One region of the Planococcus sp. APC 3900 genome, then DNA from elsewhere that is predicted to be linked to it. Evidence: riboswitches for the same ligand, from Rfam matches in the RefSeq annotation. Region 1 holds a riboswitch; the other holds the start of a gene.

Evidence for each region. Region 1 has a riboswitch for FMN ahead of QMA04_RS02690 (hypothetical protein). Riboswitches for the same ligand answer to the same signal wherever they lie in the genome.
Region 2: another riboswitch for FMN. It lies ahead of QMA04_RS12415 (ECF transporter S component); the one in region 1 lies ahead of QMA04_RS02690 (hypothetical protein).

Annotation. Positions count from the first base shown of each region.
Region 1 covers NZ_JASDCT010000001.1:533,800-541,634, reverse strand. Annotated here, with positions in the region: gene QMA04_RS02720 (flavodoxin family protein) at 1-608, shown strand, start outside; gene QMA04_RS02715 (histidine phosphatase family protein) at 660-1,190, opposite strand; gene QMA04_RS02710 (DUF421 domain-containing protein) at 1,201-1,908, opposite strand; gene ribH (6,7-dimethyl-8-ribityllumazine synthase) at 2,010-2,474, opposite strand; partial or broken gene ribB (3,4-dihydroxy-2-butanone-4-phosphate synthase) at 2,526-3,116, opposite strand; gene ribE (riboflavin synthase) at 3,134-3,763, opposite strand; gene QMA04_RS02690 (hypothetical protein) at 3,764-4,036, opposite strand; FMN riboswitch at 4,099-4,269, opposite strand; gene QMA04_RS02685 (CHY zinc finger protein) at 4,518-4,856, shown strand; gene QMA04_RS02680 (GNAT family N-acetyltransferase) at 4,880-5,368, opposite strand; gene QMA04_RS02675 (metallophosphoesterase) at 5,475-6,299, opposite strand; gene QMA04_RS02670 (ABC transporter permease) at 6,772-7,557, opposite strand; gene QMA04_RS02665 (ABC transporter ATP-binding protein) at 7,554-7,835, opposite strand, start outside.
Region 2 covers NZ_JASDCT010000005.1:232,495-240,329, forward strand. Annotated here, with positions in the region: gene QMA04_RS12400 (RecQ family ATP-dependent DNA helicase) at 1-766, opposite strand, end outside; gene QMA04_RS12405 (YpbB family protein) at 763-1,788, opposite strand; gene QMA04_RS12410 (ferredoxin) at 1,895-2,146, shown strand; gene QMA04_RS12415 (ECF transporter S component) at 2,354-2,935, opposite strand; FMN riboswitch at 3,081-3,213, opposite strand; gene QMA04_RS12420 (hypothetical protein) at 3,290-4,474, opposite strand; gene sigX (RNA polymerase sigma factor SigX) at 4,464-4,997, opposite strand; gene QMA04_RS12430 (ATP-binding protein) at 5,044-6,825, opposite strand; gene QMA04_RS12435 (response regulator transcription factor) at 6,818-7,534, opposite strand; gene ccsB (c-type cytochrome biogenesis protein CcsB) at 7,695-7,835, opposite strand, start outside.

The DNA of each region.
Region 1 (7,835 bases):
CACTTTTCCTTAACACTTCGTTGAAAAATTCCAAAGAACCTTCTCATACAGAAGGGTTTATCAAGGATGTTCAATACCATTATAATCAATTGGGAGTAGAATCTGAAACCTTGCGTTTGGCTGATTACTCCATCGCCTATGGCGTCCAGGAAGACATGGGCGACGGTGATGAATGGCCCCAAATCCTTGAGAAAGTATTGGCTGCAGATATTGTCATTATCGGCACCCCCATTTGGCTAGGCGAAAAAAGTTCCTTGGCGACGCAAGCCATTGAACGCCTTTATGGAAGCAGCAGCGTCACCAACGACAAAGGGCAAGCCGTTTTCTACAATAAAGTTGGCGGCGTGGTTGTAACCGGCAACGAAGATGGAGCAAAACATTCAGCGGCTTCCATTCTATACGGGCTTTCCCATATCGGTTTTGTTATCCCGCCGAATGTTGATGCTTATTGGGTCGGTGAAGCAGGACCCGGCGATTCTTATATGGATGCCGGGCGCAACAATGAATTCACCAAATCCGCAATTCAGCGGCTTGCTTATAATACCTATCATTTAGCTGGACTGCTCAAGAATAATCCCATTCCAAATGAAGGAAATACGCTGGAATGACATTCCGCTAAACAGCCAACAGCCTCCTCAGCTGTTGGCCTTTTTAAATTGTCATTTCCATATCCGCGCCACTGAGGAATGGCCATTTTCCACTTCCACTTTATAGACATCCGGATTCGTCAGCTTTTGCCATTCTGAAAACCCATAGCCTGAATCGATTTTTTTCAAGAGCAGACCTAATAAGTTTCCATGTGTCACCGCTGCCGTCCCATCTTTCATTTCACTCATCACTTCCATTGCGCGGTCAGCCGCTTCTTTTCCCGATTCGCCTCCCGCAAGCTTCAGCTCTTCATCACCGAACGATTCCTCCAGTTTTTCCATCCAGTCCGGCAAGTCCTGCGTGCTCAACACGCGTTCAGCCAATCGGTCATCCACTTCAATCGGCAAACCTAATCGATCCGCCACCGGTTCAATGGATTGGATGGCCCGGGTAAATGGACTGGCGACAAGATGGGCCACTCTCTGATTTCCCAAAAAATCCGCCAATATATGCGCTTGCTGCCTGCCTGTTTCCGTTAACTCTGCATCCGGTGCCTGGCCAGTTGCTTGGCAATGCCTGATCAAGTAAATTGTTTTTTTCATACTCTCCACCCTAGTTCACTTTTTTGATGTTCTCTTTACTTTTATCGTATCCCTTAATGTAGAATCCATTTGTTTCTGACCATTCCGCATACAACACTTCCTTGAGGTTTGGATAACCTTCCTCGGCAAGGGAGTCATACAGCCATTGTTTTGATTTCCCAACATATTCTAAAATCCCTTCATTTATTTTACCCTCGTCCACAAACAAAAAGTTTATCGATTCATTTTTTGCCTGCAGATTCAGCATGTCAGGCGTTACCTCTTTATACTTGGCATATTTTTTTAAACTAATTGTTCCACCTGATTCTAAAAACAGATCACAAACTTCGCTCAATGAAAAAACACCTTGTTGGCGAAGCATCACGCGAAGCTGTTCCATCTCCAGGTGATTCTTATTTAATTCGTCTATATTGAATTCGCCGTCTTGAATTAAAATGGAGGTCTCGCCTTTTAAAAGTTTCCTTATTTTATCATTCTTTTGAGTCGTTTTTTCGATAATATACAGCATGATTCCCCATACAGCAACCGCAAACCAGACATGCAAAGGGTTTACTTTATCATCATATATGCTTTCCTCCAAAATCCCGCCTAGCACAATGGAATAAATAAAGTCAAAGGGAGTTAACTGAGACATTTCTTTTTTCCCCAAGATACGAGTAATCAGCAATAATGCAATTAAGCCAAAAAATAGTTTTGAAGCTATTTCTATATACATCATCCTACTGATCCTCCAGTCCTAAGGTCGTTATACATCCCTTTCCCCTAAACTTCATCTTTTAATCAAAAAAACACCCGGACAAAAGCCCAGGTGCCAGTAGATTATAATTTTTTCATAAGATTGGCCATTTCAATGGCGCCTGCGGCAGATTCCCAGCCTTTGTTGCCGGCTTTTGTGCCAGCACGTTCAATGGCCTGTTCAATGGAATCCGTGGTCAAAACCCCGAAAATGACCGGGATATTGGCTTGGTCGCTGGCCCGTGAAACGCCTTTTGCCACTTCACTGCAGACATAGTCGAAATGAGGCGTCGCACCTCTGATGACTGTGCCAAGAGTAATGACGGCGTCATAGTTCCCGCTCATCGCCATCTTTTTGGCCACCAGGGGAATTTCAAAAGCTCCCGGTACCCAGGCGATCGAGACGTCATCTTCTCCAACGCCATGGCGTTTTAATGCGTCTTCTGCTCCACTCAATAGTTTGCTGGTGATAAATTCATTAAAGCGTCCGACCACGATGCCGATCCGCAACCCTTCACCGTTTAAATATCCTTCAAAATGAACAGTCATTTTTCCATCTCCTCTATTGAATTAATACGCTGATGTATGCTGGTTTTTCTGCTGATACACAACCAAATCCTTGATTGTCAACACCCCAAGGTTGAGCCGCTCTGCCACTTTCTCCAAATCATCCACACGGGCCATCGTGCCGTCTGGGTTCATGATTTCGCAGATGACCCCTGCCGGAGCAGATCCCGCAAGCTTCGCCAAATCGACAGCCGCTTCCGTATGGCCTGCCCGTTCAAGCACGCCGCCATCTTTCGCAATCAATGGAAAAATATGGCCCGGACGTTTAAAGTCTGCAGCCTTCGCTTCTTGCTTGATCAGGCTGGTGATGGTGTGGGAACGCTCAAAAGCGCTGATACCCGTGGTTGTATCTCTATGGTCAATGCTGATGGTGAAGGCGGTGCCGAATTCATCTGTATTTTGATCAGTCATCAAGCCAAACTCCAATCGCTGTGCGATGGAACCGGCAATCGGGACACAAATTAATCCTCGCCCTTCCGTCGCCATCAAATTGACAATCTCAGGTGAAGCAAACTCTGCCAATGCGATAAAATCGCCTTCGTTTTCTCTGTCTTCATCATCGATTACAATAACTGCTTTTCCAGCCTTTAAATCTTCGACGGCTTTTTCTACAGTGTAGAACATCATTTCAGCATCTCCCTTTAAAATCCATTTTCCGCAAGCCAGCTTCTGCTGATTTTCGGTTCTGCGGTTTGAACTCGTTCGGTATACTTCGCCAAGAGATCACACTCAATATTGACCTTATCGCCAATCCCTTTTTCGCCTAATAACGAATCCTCCCGTGTGGTCGGGATGAGGGAAATGGCAACCGTATTGTGGCCAAGTTTAAAAATCGTCAATGAAGTCCCATCAACTGCTATCGAACCCTTCAGCATCATGTATTTCATCAGCTGAGGATCGAGTTCAATTGTTTTGGTGACAGCATTGGCTTCTTTCTTCACTGAACGGATCACGCCGACGCCATCGATATGGCCGCTGACGAAATGGCCGCCAAAGCGGCCGGTGGCTGGCATGGCACGCTCGAGATTTACGCGCGCTCCTGTTTTTAATTCCTTCATTGTTGAAGACTTGACCGTTTCTGGAATGACATCGACTGTGAACGTTTGAGCATCGAAGGAAGAAACAGTCAAACACACTCCGTTTATGGAAATACTGTCTCCACGCTTCATGTCCTCCAAAATCAGCACACAGGAAATCGTCAGTTCCATAGCCTGCGGTTTTGCGCGGACTTGCGCAACGCGGCCGACTTCTTCGACTATACCTGTAAACATTTAGGCACACTCCTCCATTCCGGTCGCCGGAGCAGATTTAATTCGTTTTCGTACAAGTAGTTGGGTGCTTTCCACCATGGGGCGTATGGGTGGTGAGGAAAGGATGGCGCTGAAGGTTGTTTGCATGTGCCTTGCTTCTTTAACAAGCTGGCCGGTTTCCCGACAATTTTGGGTACCTTTAAAAAGCCCGGTTTCCGCGGAGGAAAAGAGCAGCATTAAAGATCGGTGTGTTGCATTTCCAGAGACGGGTCCCTGTTCAGGTATTTTGGTCATACAAATTCCTCCTTTCAATTTCAAACGATTGAAAAGAAGAGGCACATAACGAAACCGATCTCTGAATTCTTCTCCCATCCAGACTGTAACTGTCGGTGCCGGAATTTCACCAGCTCCACCGCTTAAGCGCTTTAAACATAGTGGCCTATGCCTGCATTCGCTTAACCGGGTCACGGACTTGCAGTTCCCTGCTCACCGCCGGTAAGGAATTTCACCTTGCCCCGAAGAATTAGATTCGTAGTTTCGTCCCTTTCATAGTAGCATAGAAAGAAACTGAGTTATATAAAGAAAAACTTCAATCAGCATGGAGTTCTTCATCCCCCGCTAAAGAAAAGCAGAGCATAGGCTAAAAACGCTGCGTCCTGCGGCAACGCCTATGTAACCGATACCCTTCCAATCGGACTTTACGGTCAGTAGACGATGTACCGTTTTATGAAGCCTTATCAGGCCAAACTCATACTGCAGAAAGGATGTTTTGAATATGGCTCATCATCAAATCGTTAAGGGCATTAAAGTCGATGCTGAAACACGTTGTGCACATTACCATTCTCCAATCGACCGGATCGCCATTAAGTTTTTTTGCTGCCAGGAATACTTTCCCTGCTTTGAATGCCACCAAGCGGAAGGCTGCGGCAAGCATGAAGTTTGGCCCAAAGACCAGTTCGATGAAAAGGCGGTACTATGCGGAACGTGCGGACACGAACTGTCGGTCAAAGACTATTTAGCCTGCGCTTCAACCTGTCCTTCCTGTTCATCTCTATTCAACCCGGGGTGCAGCTTGCATAAACACCTATATTTTGAATGTTCAGGTACAAAATAAAAGGAGTGGGAGCATTTCTGCTCTCACTCCTTTTCATCCAAGTATAGGGACATTACATACTGTTCGCCTTTAGTGCGCATAATCCGTCTTCCTGTATCTTTGAATCCGGCTTTCTGGTAAAGGCGTTGAGCTGGAAAATTGCGGGCATTGACGCCCAACACCACTTCATCAAAATCCGGAAATTCCGTTTTCATAAATTCAGGAAGCGCATAAATGGAGCCAGTTGCGATGCCTCTTCCTTGAAATTTGGGGTTCACCGAAAATCCTCTCAGCAATAAGGCCTTTGGATTATCTGAATACTTTTTTCTGTCCTCTGATTCATCCAGTTCAAAGAAACCGGCATCTTCGCCGCGCGCTTTTATGATGATGAAATGTTTCGATCGGTCTTTTGCATCTTTTTCAACAATTTCCTTGGGCAAACGGGTAAATTCCAATTGATCCGACGGCAAATCGTAATCAATCGATACTCCTGAGGAATAGCGGTGCAATGTAACTTCTCTTTTCTTAATCACATGAAGCTGCCTCCTTATTTACATTCACTTTTAATTCGTCCACTATTTAAATTCAGCTGCGGAAAAATGGCTGGATAACTAGCGCGCCAAATACCCTATTCCGACTTTAGCCTTTTTCCAGCGTCACCACGACAATTTCCGGCAAGTTGAAAATCCGCACAGGAAAGGTGCTATTGCCAAGTCCCCGGCTTACAACCATTTGCGATTGGTTCACTTCGAAGATGCCTTCAGTCACTTTTGGAAACCAGCCTTGCCCAGGTGCAATCAAGCCGCCAATTCCCGGTATACGGACCTGGCCGCCATGGGCATGTCCAGAAAAGACTACATCCACGCCGTAATCGGCATAAATCGGAAAGTACTCCGGCCGGTGTGCCAGCAGAAGCGTGAAATCTTCTGTCATCTGAGCATTTGCAAGGCTTTGCTGTGTAGCTTCTCCTTCATGGATATCCGGCTCCATCAATGGATCATCGATTCCTGCAATTTGAACCGACTCCCCTTCTTTCGCCCACTCAACCGAATCATTTTCCAAGACTGTCACACCACGTTCCCGCAGAGCTCCCAAGATTTCTTCAACTTTATTGGATGCCACTTCATGGTTTCCGGTAACGTAATAGACTTCGCTCATTTCTACAAGGGCGTCTACCAGGACCAAACTGGAATCCAAATCATAGCGGTTGCTGTCAACAAGATCTCCAGTCAAAAAGATGGCATCCGGACTGGCTGCTTCCACCTTTTCAATCAATGAAGATTGGTTTCTGCCAAATGTAGCATTGTGCAGATCCGAGACCTGTACAATTCTTGCCCCATCAAAGGCTTGCGGCAGTTCTTCAGACGCTACTGTATATTCTGTGGTTTGCACCCAGTTGTTGCTGCCCCAAATTCCGCCCCATACTAATAGTACGAGCAGTATGAATACTGCGAGTTTCTTCATAAAACTTAACCTCTATTCGATTCTGTTTAAGTCGATTGTGTCTGTAAAGCCCACTAATCTTTTCTTTCTTTATGGTTCACCTACCGGCGACCCTGATATACAGCGCTTTAAACTTGCCTACACTATGCGGTTTCTCTAAGTGTAGAAACTTTAATTTTCAAGCAATGAGGATCTTTTGTAAAAACCGCTTAGTAATAAAGGCCTCCTGCATAAAGAGGGTTTCTCCATAAAAGATGCGCGCTCCCCATTGTCGCACTTTTTTACTCACGGCGTCCACTTGCGCGCGCGACGCCGCATAGAACGCCAAGTGATTTAGTGCTGTTTCTTTTCGGTGAAAAGCAATATGTAAAGACGTTTAAAGCGTTCAGTTCGATATGAAGCAATACCTATCCACGCTTTCACTTTTAACAGGCCTGAAAGAAATGAAGCATTGGAAACTTAAAGATTCCCGTGTTCGTTCATCTGCACTTGATTAGATTTTGGTTTTCGCTTTGTTTTTCCGGGCTGCCCAACTGCCTAATCCCATCAACCCTAAAATGGCCAGGGCAGCAAGCCCAATCGCCCCGCCGAAATCACCAAGATTTGGACTTCCAGTTAGCCAGGCTGCTGCATATTCGGGCAGCTTAACTGGAGAAAACGCCCAATTCGTTCCAAACAAACCATCAGCTGACTGCACGAGCACATATACGCCGAATGCCGCAGCCGCTGCAAGTCCACCATTTGGTAAAATGGCGCTGGCAGCCAGTGTAAGTGTAAGAATCAGTACAATCCAAACACTATAGGATCCCATCATTTGCAGAAGACCCCTAAATTCAAGTGTTTCAAAAAACAATGACGTATAGTAATACCCTGCCAAAAACCCAATCCACAAACTGATTAGAGAAATCGCGGCCGCCATTGTCCATTTACTTAAAAAGTAGGAAAGGAAAGACAGCGGACGCACATACAGCAAAGTGGCTGTTCCGCTTTTCCGCTCTCCAGCGATTGTTCCCATGTAAGCCAAAATCAGCACAACTATACCGATTGTTTGAAATTGCCCCATGACCGCCATTAAAATCTGTTCAGGTGATGGTGTTGGAAATTCAAACACCGCCCCTTCCGGCAAACCACCGGATGCCTCTAAAATCTGAGGCATAAAGTAGTTTACAACAGGTTCAGTGATTCCCAATAGAATAAAAACACAAGGAATCCAGAAGATTTTATAATTCCGTATATTTTCTCGCCATTCTTTTTGCAATAGAATACTAAATTGCTTCATTGGCCAGCAACCACCTTCAAAAAGATTTCTTCCAAAGAAGCTGTTTGAAATTCCACTCCTAAGATGTCCTGCTTTTCTGAAGATAAGGTATGGAGCACTTGCTGCATGCTGGAGCCTTCTTTATCGACAGAGAGATAAACAGAATCTGTTAACACTTGCATTTTCCATGAATGTTCCTCAGCAAACTTCACCGCTTCGGCAGGTTTATGGAATCGGATGCGGATACGGGGATTGGCATGCCTGCTTTTGACTTCTTCCAAAGATCCATGTTCGATCAA
Region 2 (7,835 bases), on a different contig from region 1:
ATGCCGAAGAAACTCCCTGTTCTGCCAAAAGAGAAGAAAGTTCTTGGGACTTTTTTCTAGTTCCTGCGTAAATGATTCCGGGACCGCTGAACTTACGAATAAACCCCTTCAGAAATTCAAGCTTGTCACGTTGGTCATCGAATTTCTTGATATCATAGACAATATTTTCCCTGTCCATTGGATGCCTATAGATATAGGGTTCTTTCAAGGATAAGTATTCCCTTATTTCCTCCGTTACTTTATCTGTAGCAGTCGCCGTCAATGCCAGTACTTGCGGAAAGTTTAAAGCGGGCAGGATTTCTGAAATCCGCAAATAATCCGGCCGGAAATCAAATCCCCATTGAGAAATGCAATGGGCTTCATCAGCAACCAGTAAAGAAATTCGTATTTGCTGAAGCTTTTGTTTCACATATGGCTGAACCAGCATTTCCGGTGAAACAAAAATGAATTTATAGGAGCCGAGATTGCTCCATACCTTTTCTTTGTCCTCAGGCTTCAGAAAAGAATTGATGGCAACTACTGATTTTTCCCCCATCTTCTTCAACTGCGCCACTTGATCTTGCATTAAAGACAATAACGGGGAAATAATCAATACACTGTTAGGCAGAATCTTTGCTGGAAGCTGGTAACAGATGGATTTCCCCATTCCTGTCGGCAGCAGTGCAATGACATCTTTTCCAGCCAATACCTGCTCGATGATCTCCCGTTGACCTGGACGGAATGAAGAAAAACCGTAGGCAGAATACAATAATTTCTCTAGATTCATCCTTGTTCCTCCCTAATGGCTAAAGCCAAACGGATTTGAAAATAACTGGCTTGAGGCAAATGCTCTTTGATATCACGCAATCTTTTCGTTTTTCGTTGCCGGCTTTCAGCAATGATGGCTTCATACAACTGCGGATCTACAAACGGCGTAAAATTGAAATAGGGATCGTTCATCGCCAATTCCACGAAGTGATCTTCTATGGTGCTGGTTTTCAATTGCCGCAAAGAAGCTATTTGTTCCAATGAAAATCCTCTTTCAAATAATTTTTCTGTGCGTTTGGCGGTTTCTGTCAAAGAAGACTGCTGAATGATTCCTTCCATTAATCCAATGAGCAGGGATGGTTTTGCGTGTTCAATGGCAGCCATCCATCCATGCAGTGCTTCCACGAACATCAATTGGGCATCCAGAATCGCCAACTCCTTGGAATCGGCGATCTGCTGCCATGTTAGCCCACTCAATTCATGTCCTGATAAACGCTCCATCAGGATCATTTTATGTATTTCTGATATTTTCGTATTGGTTAAGGTGGCCAATAGTTGCTCTTTAAACGTTTGTACGACTGTTAAATCCCGAAATCCGATTCGCTTCAAATACGTTTTGACCCATGCCTGCACTTCTTCCTTATTGACAATGGGATCAAATATTTTAATGCCTTGGCTCGTATTAGATAAAGTTTGAACAATTAGTGACAACCGTTGAAAGAAAATAATCTCATTTCCACGGTATTTCCAGCCATTTAACGGGGATGGAGCGACCTCAGCATCCAGCGCTTTCGGAGTCAATTCAATTACCTGTTCATTTTCCAACAAATACCCCTCCATAAACAAGCGCTGAACCGCTTGGTCATAGGCTTTCTTATCCAGTTTAGGTAACACGCCGAAATAAGGATATAGGTTGAAATAACCGATATCCTGGATGGTCTGGCCGGACTTCTTTCCTTTGATCAAATGAAATGGGGAAGTGAGCGTCCGCTGCCTGTCGACGGCTTTCATAATGGCCAAAATCAGTTCGGTGAATAACAAGCTTGCGCCCCCTAGCGGTTTTGGGTTGAAAAACTACTCAAACACCTTTAGAATAAAAACGATAGTATAACTGAACTTGTTCGGAGATAAAGGAGAGGAAAACAATATGGCTAAGTATACCATTGTCGACAAGGATACTTGTATCGCTTGTGGTGCTTGTGGTGCAGCGGCACCTGATATTTATGATTATGACGACGAAGGAATCGCATTTGTTATTTTAGATAATAACATGGGGACAGAACAAGTTCCAGACGAACTCGAAGAAGACATGGAAGATGCATTTGAAGGATGTCCAACAGACTCCATTAAAGTTGCAGATTCATCATTCGAAGGCGACCCTTTAAAATACGAAGACTGATTTAAATGGAAAAGGCGTTCGGGAGTAAATACTCCCGAACGCCTTCTTTTTATTGCGTTATGTCAGCTTCAGCTTTTCTTTTATGGCCACATTCCAGCGGACCAGGTCCTAGGGTCATAAGTCAACCCAGCTGTATGGCAAAGAACGCCTTTCCCGGTAAAGCTTCCAGCGCTTGTCGGGGCTTAACGGCTGCTTGCGCTTTTCTATCTATGATAAATAATAGGAACGCTGCTTTTCGATCCACGTGTGCATACTGCTGAACATCAACAGAACGACCGCAGTCAAAAGTACGCCTTTGATTAAATTGAATGGTAGGATCCCTAAAACGATGGTGCCAAATAGGGCATTGCCTGTTTCTGCTGGCATATTAAGGAAGTAAGTGTACATTGGCAGAAAGACCAAGTAATTCAATACACTCATCCCGATCGCCATCGATAATGTACCGATCGCCAATCCGAATGCCATGCCTTTCTTTGTCGCTACTTTGTGGTAGATGGCATAAACCGGCAAGATGAATAGCAGGCTTGTCACAAAATTGGCCATATGGCCGACGGGAACGCCTGTCGGGCTTCCAGCAAATAGCCAATCCAATACATTTTTGAAGAATGCCACTAATATTCCGGCAACTGGCCCCATCGTAACGGCTGCGATCAAAGCAGGAACGTCACTGAAATCAACTTTCAAAAATGCAGGTAAAGCTGGCAGCGGAAAGTTGAAAAGCATTAAAATAAATGAAATACTACTCAACATCCCAATTACGATCATCGTTTGCAACTTCTTGTTCTTCATATTCCTCTCTCCTTGTCGTGATTCACCAGAAGAAAGGCTTGGACACTGCATTTACATATAAAAACCCTTAAGCAACAAACACTTAAGGGAGAAAAGGCACACTTAATAAGCGTTCCGTCTACATGTAAACGACAAACGTCCGCACCTTCACCTTCTCCCATCCAGACTATACTGTCGGCTTTGGAGTCTCACCAAATCCTGCGTTTTACGGCTCGCGGGCTTATGAACAGAGTTCAATTACCGCCGGTAGGGAATTGCACCCTGCCCCGAAGATGAATCGATATTTTGTTATGGCCTAATCTTAGTATAAAAAAGAAGCGTTGTAAACATATTTGTTTTACAACGCTCCTTTTATTAAGGTATCGGCCAGTCCATCAAGTTCGGCGCTAACGGAACCGGCAAAGGTCGGCTAAAGTCGAAGCTGTTCCACTTTTCCGGCTGAACGCCCGTTATAGCCAGTTCTTTATCAAAAGCCGAAGCGGTCAAGGCCAGACTTTCAATCATCCGACCCGCTTCCCGCTGATCTAGCGAGTCCAAATCAACTGTCTCTTTAAATTCAACTTGCATTATGCCTTCCGCTTCCGTAATTTCAAAGTCCGTATCAACTGGTATGGTTGCCTGATAAAAATCATTTGGATTTTTCGCCAACGCCTCAATTGCTTCATTTGCTGTATCAAACGGCATATCGTATCCAGGAACGAGGTAAACTTCACCGTTAGCAGCAGAATAAGAATAATAAGCGAGGTTTTCCACTTTAGGTTTCATTGGTTCTACTGGACCGATTTCACCGAATTCTGCTGGCGATCCATCTTCATTGGCAATTTCAATTTCATTTGCATCCGGGAATGTCGCTGCCAAGGTATTGAAGTAGACACCGATGCTTGCAGAAGCCAAGTCGTATGCATGGTCAGGCGGCAATAGGTGCCGAATACCCATGGATGTTTCTTCAAAGCTTCCAGCGTACGGATGGTATTCGTCAAAGCCGAGAAGTGTCTCATCGATGTCATCTGCAAATTCCTGATAAAGCTCAAGTGAAGACGGAGCGGCATTTCCAAAAACCGCATTTATCTGTTCTTCAGGAACCAAAAACGATACCGGCACGACAAATGCATTTTCAGTGAGGCCGATCGTCATCAGTGTTTGGTCACCGATCAGTTCTTCATAGGCAGCAGTCCGTGACGGCTCGTCCACCTGCGCTGTGGTAAACCCTCCTGCTCCTTCCGCTTCAGGAACCTCGCCTGTTTCCTCTGCTGCACCATCTTGGGTAGCAGAAGGTTCTTGAGGTTCTTCGACCGGATTTTGGGGGTTTTGGGCAGAATCAATACCATTTTGATTGATGATTGCAGCAACCAAAATGCCGATAGTAATAAACGCCAATGCAGCTGCCAGCAAAGGCAACCATTTTTTCGGCCGTTTTGGACTTTTCTCTTTCTGAACCAACCGATTGTAAACTTCTTCTTTTGGCCGATGGTCTTTTATTGCGGGGAAATCCTTCAACAAATCTTCGATGGAATCATCGGTCCATTTGTTATTCGGCATTTTCATCTCCCCCTTCCTTGGCTATTAATTTTTCACGCAAGGCTTTGATTGCACGATGTTGAGTGGTTTTTACTTTGCCTTCCGTCCAGCCTAAAATATCGGCCGTTTCGGCTATCGACAAATCCTGAAAAAAACGCATGATGATCACCATTTTCTGATCGCCTGTGCAGGTATCCAATGTTTTATAGAGTAAAATCTTATCTTCGTTCAACATGGAGACTTCTTCAGGAATCCTTTCGGTCGACACCAATTGCTGGGTTTCCCAATCAAAAAACTCCATGGAATGTTTTTTTCGCACAGCCGTTTTCCGAAAATGATCGATTGCTACATTTTTTGCAATCGAAAAAAGCCATGTTTTCTCAGAACTCTTCCCTTCAAACCGGTCATATGCACGAAATACACGAATATATACTTCATGCATCAAGTCTTCTGATAAGTGCCTGTTTTTCACAAGATAAATCAGGAACTGAAAAACATCCTGATGGTATTCTTCATATAGCCGATGAAAAACGGAGTCATTCACTCTACTCCCCCCGTTCTTAGGATTAGTCGTCCAGCCTAAAAGAAAGTTACATCTTCTTCAAAGGCAGCAAAAAGACAAATGAAGTTCCTTGCCCCATTCTGCTTTCTGCATAGATTTTCCCTTCATGCGCCTGGATGATATTGCTGGCGATCGCAAGACCCAGACCCGTACCGCCCTTGCCGAGCGTACGGGCTTTATCCGCTTTATAGAATCGCTCAAAAACGAATTCCAGATCTTTTTCTGAAATTCCTACACCATTATCGTTGATCGAGATTTTGGCGTACTCTTGTTGATTTTCGACACGGACCACCACTTGCCCTCCTTTAGGCGTATGGCGAATTGCATTATCGATCAAATTGGTCATGACCTGTTCAATCCGGTCTTCATCCATATCACAAGCCGCCCAATCATCAATCACGGTTTCAAACAACAACTGAATATCATTTTCTTTAGCGATTTGGGAGAATTTAAGCGTCATTCTTTCAATGGCAGTATTCAGCTGAACGATTTCTTTGTAAAGGCGCATATGGCCCGATTCCATCCGTGCCAAATTCAATAAATCCGTAACCAGACGGCCCATCCGCTGTGATTCTTCATAGATGATCTTAGTCATTTCACGGCGTTCTTCTTCTGTTGCACCAACATCATCGAGAATCGCTTCGCTATAGCCTTGGAGCATGGCAATCGGTGTCCGCAATTCATGTGATACATTAGCGATAAAGTCTTCTCTAAGCTTCTCCAAGCGATGCTGTTCCGTCATATTGTGCAGGACAGCAACCGCTCCCCGAATAGACGCGCCGCTGTATAAAGGACTGAAATTGATGGCGTAATAAGCCCCTTCGATTTCAAGCTCTTCTTCGATTTCTTCTTCAAAATCCAACACATGGTCAAGCATGTGGAGCATTTCGGAAGGCAATGGTTGCGCTTCAGAAGACCCGTTCTTGAAAATCCATTGCTGCAGTAATTTTTCTGCTGGCGGATTGCTTAAAAGAATAGTTCGATCCTGATTAAAAGTGATGACGATATCGGCCATGGATGTCAAAATACTGGATAATTGCTCTTTCTCCTGATTGATCACTTCGACATGATGCTTCAACTGGCGGCCCATCTGATTAAAAGCAGTAGCCAATTGGCCGATTTCATCACTTGAAGAGGCTGTGACTTTAGTATCGAAGTTCCCTTTCGCCAATTCGAACGCGCCTTCCCGAATTTTACGGAGCGGCGACGTAATCCGCGACGACAAAAAGAACGCGAAAAAGGTCGTTAACACTAGAGCGATAAATGCAGACAGAAAGACGATATTTGTAGTCCGCTCTGCCGTTCGGTCCATCACTTCAAGAGATTGATAGATAAATACTACGCCATGCTGCTCTTCACTGGTCTTTAGAGGGTTTGCCAGAACAATATAGGACTCAAGGCGATTTTCTTCTGTCAATGAAGGCAACAGCATTTCCTTCATGACCGTTTCACTGGTTTCAAAAACTTTTTGGAAGGACGGTTCATTTAATATTTTCTCTCTCGTGCCGTCGCCATTCAACCCATCATGAATGTAATAGCTGCTTTCATAGGGCTCCTCAGCAATAACCGCATTGGTTTCCGGACCTAATACATCTTTAATGACCTCGAGTGAAGTTTCCACTTCGTCATGTTCGTTAAAAATGTTGGCAATCATGTTCGCTTCACTGTTCAGTGCTTCTTCCACTGTTTCACTGTGATAGTTCCCCAGAAACTCCAAAAGCAGGACTGTCACAATAAAAAGGACAAAGGAAACGAGAAGCAGGATCGTAATCCAAAGCTTCCCGACGACACTATTCCATATTCTATTCATTGCCAACCTCGAATTTATAACCGACGCCCCATACGGTGACAATCATTTTCGCTGCAGATTCGGACACACGATTCAATTTTTCGCGCAAGCGCTTAACATGCGTATCGACAGTCCGCAAATCACCGAAAAAGTCGTAATGCCAAACTTCTTTCAGCAAATGTTCCCGGTCGAATACTTTATCCGGCGCCTTCGCCAAAAAGTATAAGAGTTCGTATTCTTTTGGCGTCAAATTTACTTCCACACCATCAGCTGTTACGCGATGTGCATCGTGATCGATGGTCAGATGCGGAAAGACGACCAAATCTTTTGAAACGGTGGAATTGGAAATCGGAGAATAGGCCGATGATCTGCGCAAGATTGCTTTAACGCGCAGCACGACTTCTCTCGGGCTGAACGGCTTGACGATATAATCATCCGCTCCAGATTCAAAGCCTTCTACACGGTTAGCTTCTTCCCCTTTTGCGGTAAGCATAATGATCGGGGTCATTTTCGTTTCGCGAAGTTCAGTTGCCACTTCGACGCCATCTTTTTCAGGCATCATCAGATCGAGAAGGATGCAATGATAATCTTTTTCCATTGCCATATCCAATGCCTGTACGCCATTTTCGGCTTCTTCCACTAAATATCCTTCGCGCTCCAGATACATTTTCAGCAAGCGCCGAATCCGTTCTTCATCGTCTACTACCAATACCGTTATTTCTTCAGACATGCTAACCCCTCCAACTTTCTTCTGTTAATTACTATTGTAACGATAACCCTGTCAAAAATAAAGAAAAGCGCTAACCCCCGCCATATCTCAACGTTTGAGCCCGAACAATCAATAAAAGGCCTTTTCCGTTTCCGGAAAAGGCCCATTTGTTCATCCAGCTTTATGCGTAGGAATGCAATCCCGCGATTATTAAGTTTACTGCGACCAGATTGAACATGATGATGGCAAAACCGATCACAGCCAACCAGGCGGATTTCTCGCCTTGCCAGCCTTTGCCCAATCGCAAATGCAAGTAAGCGGC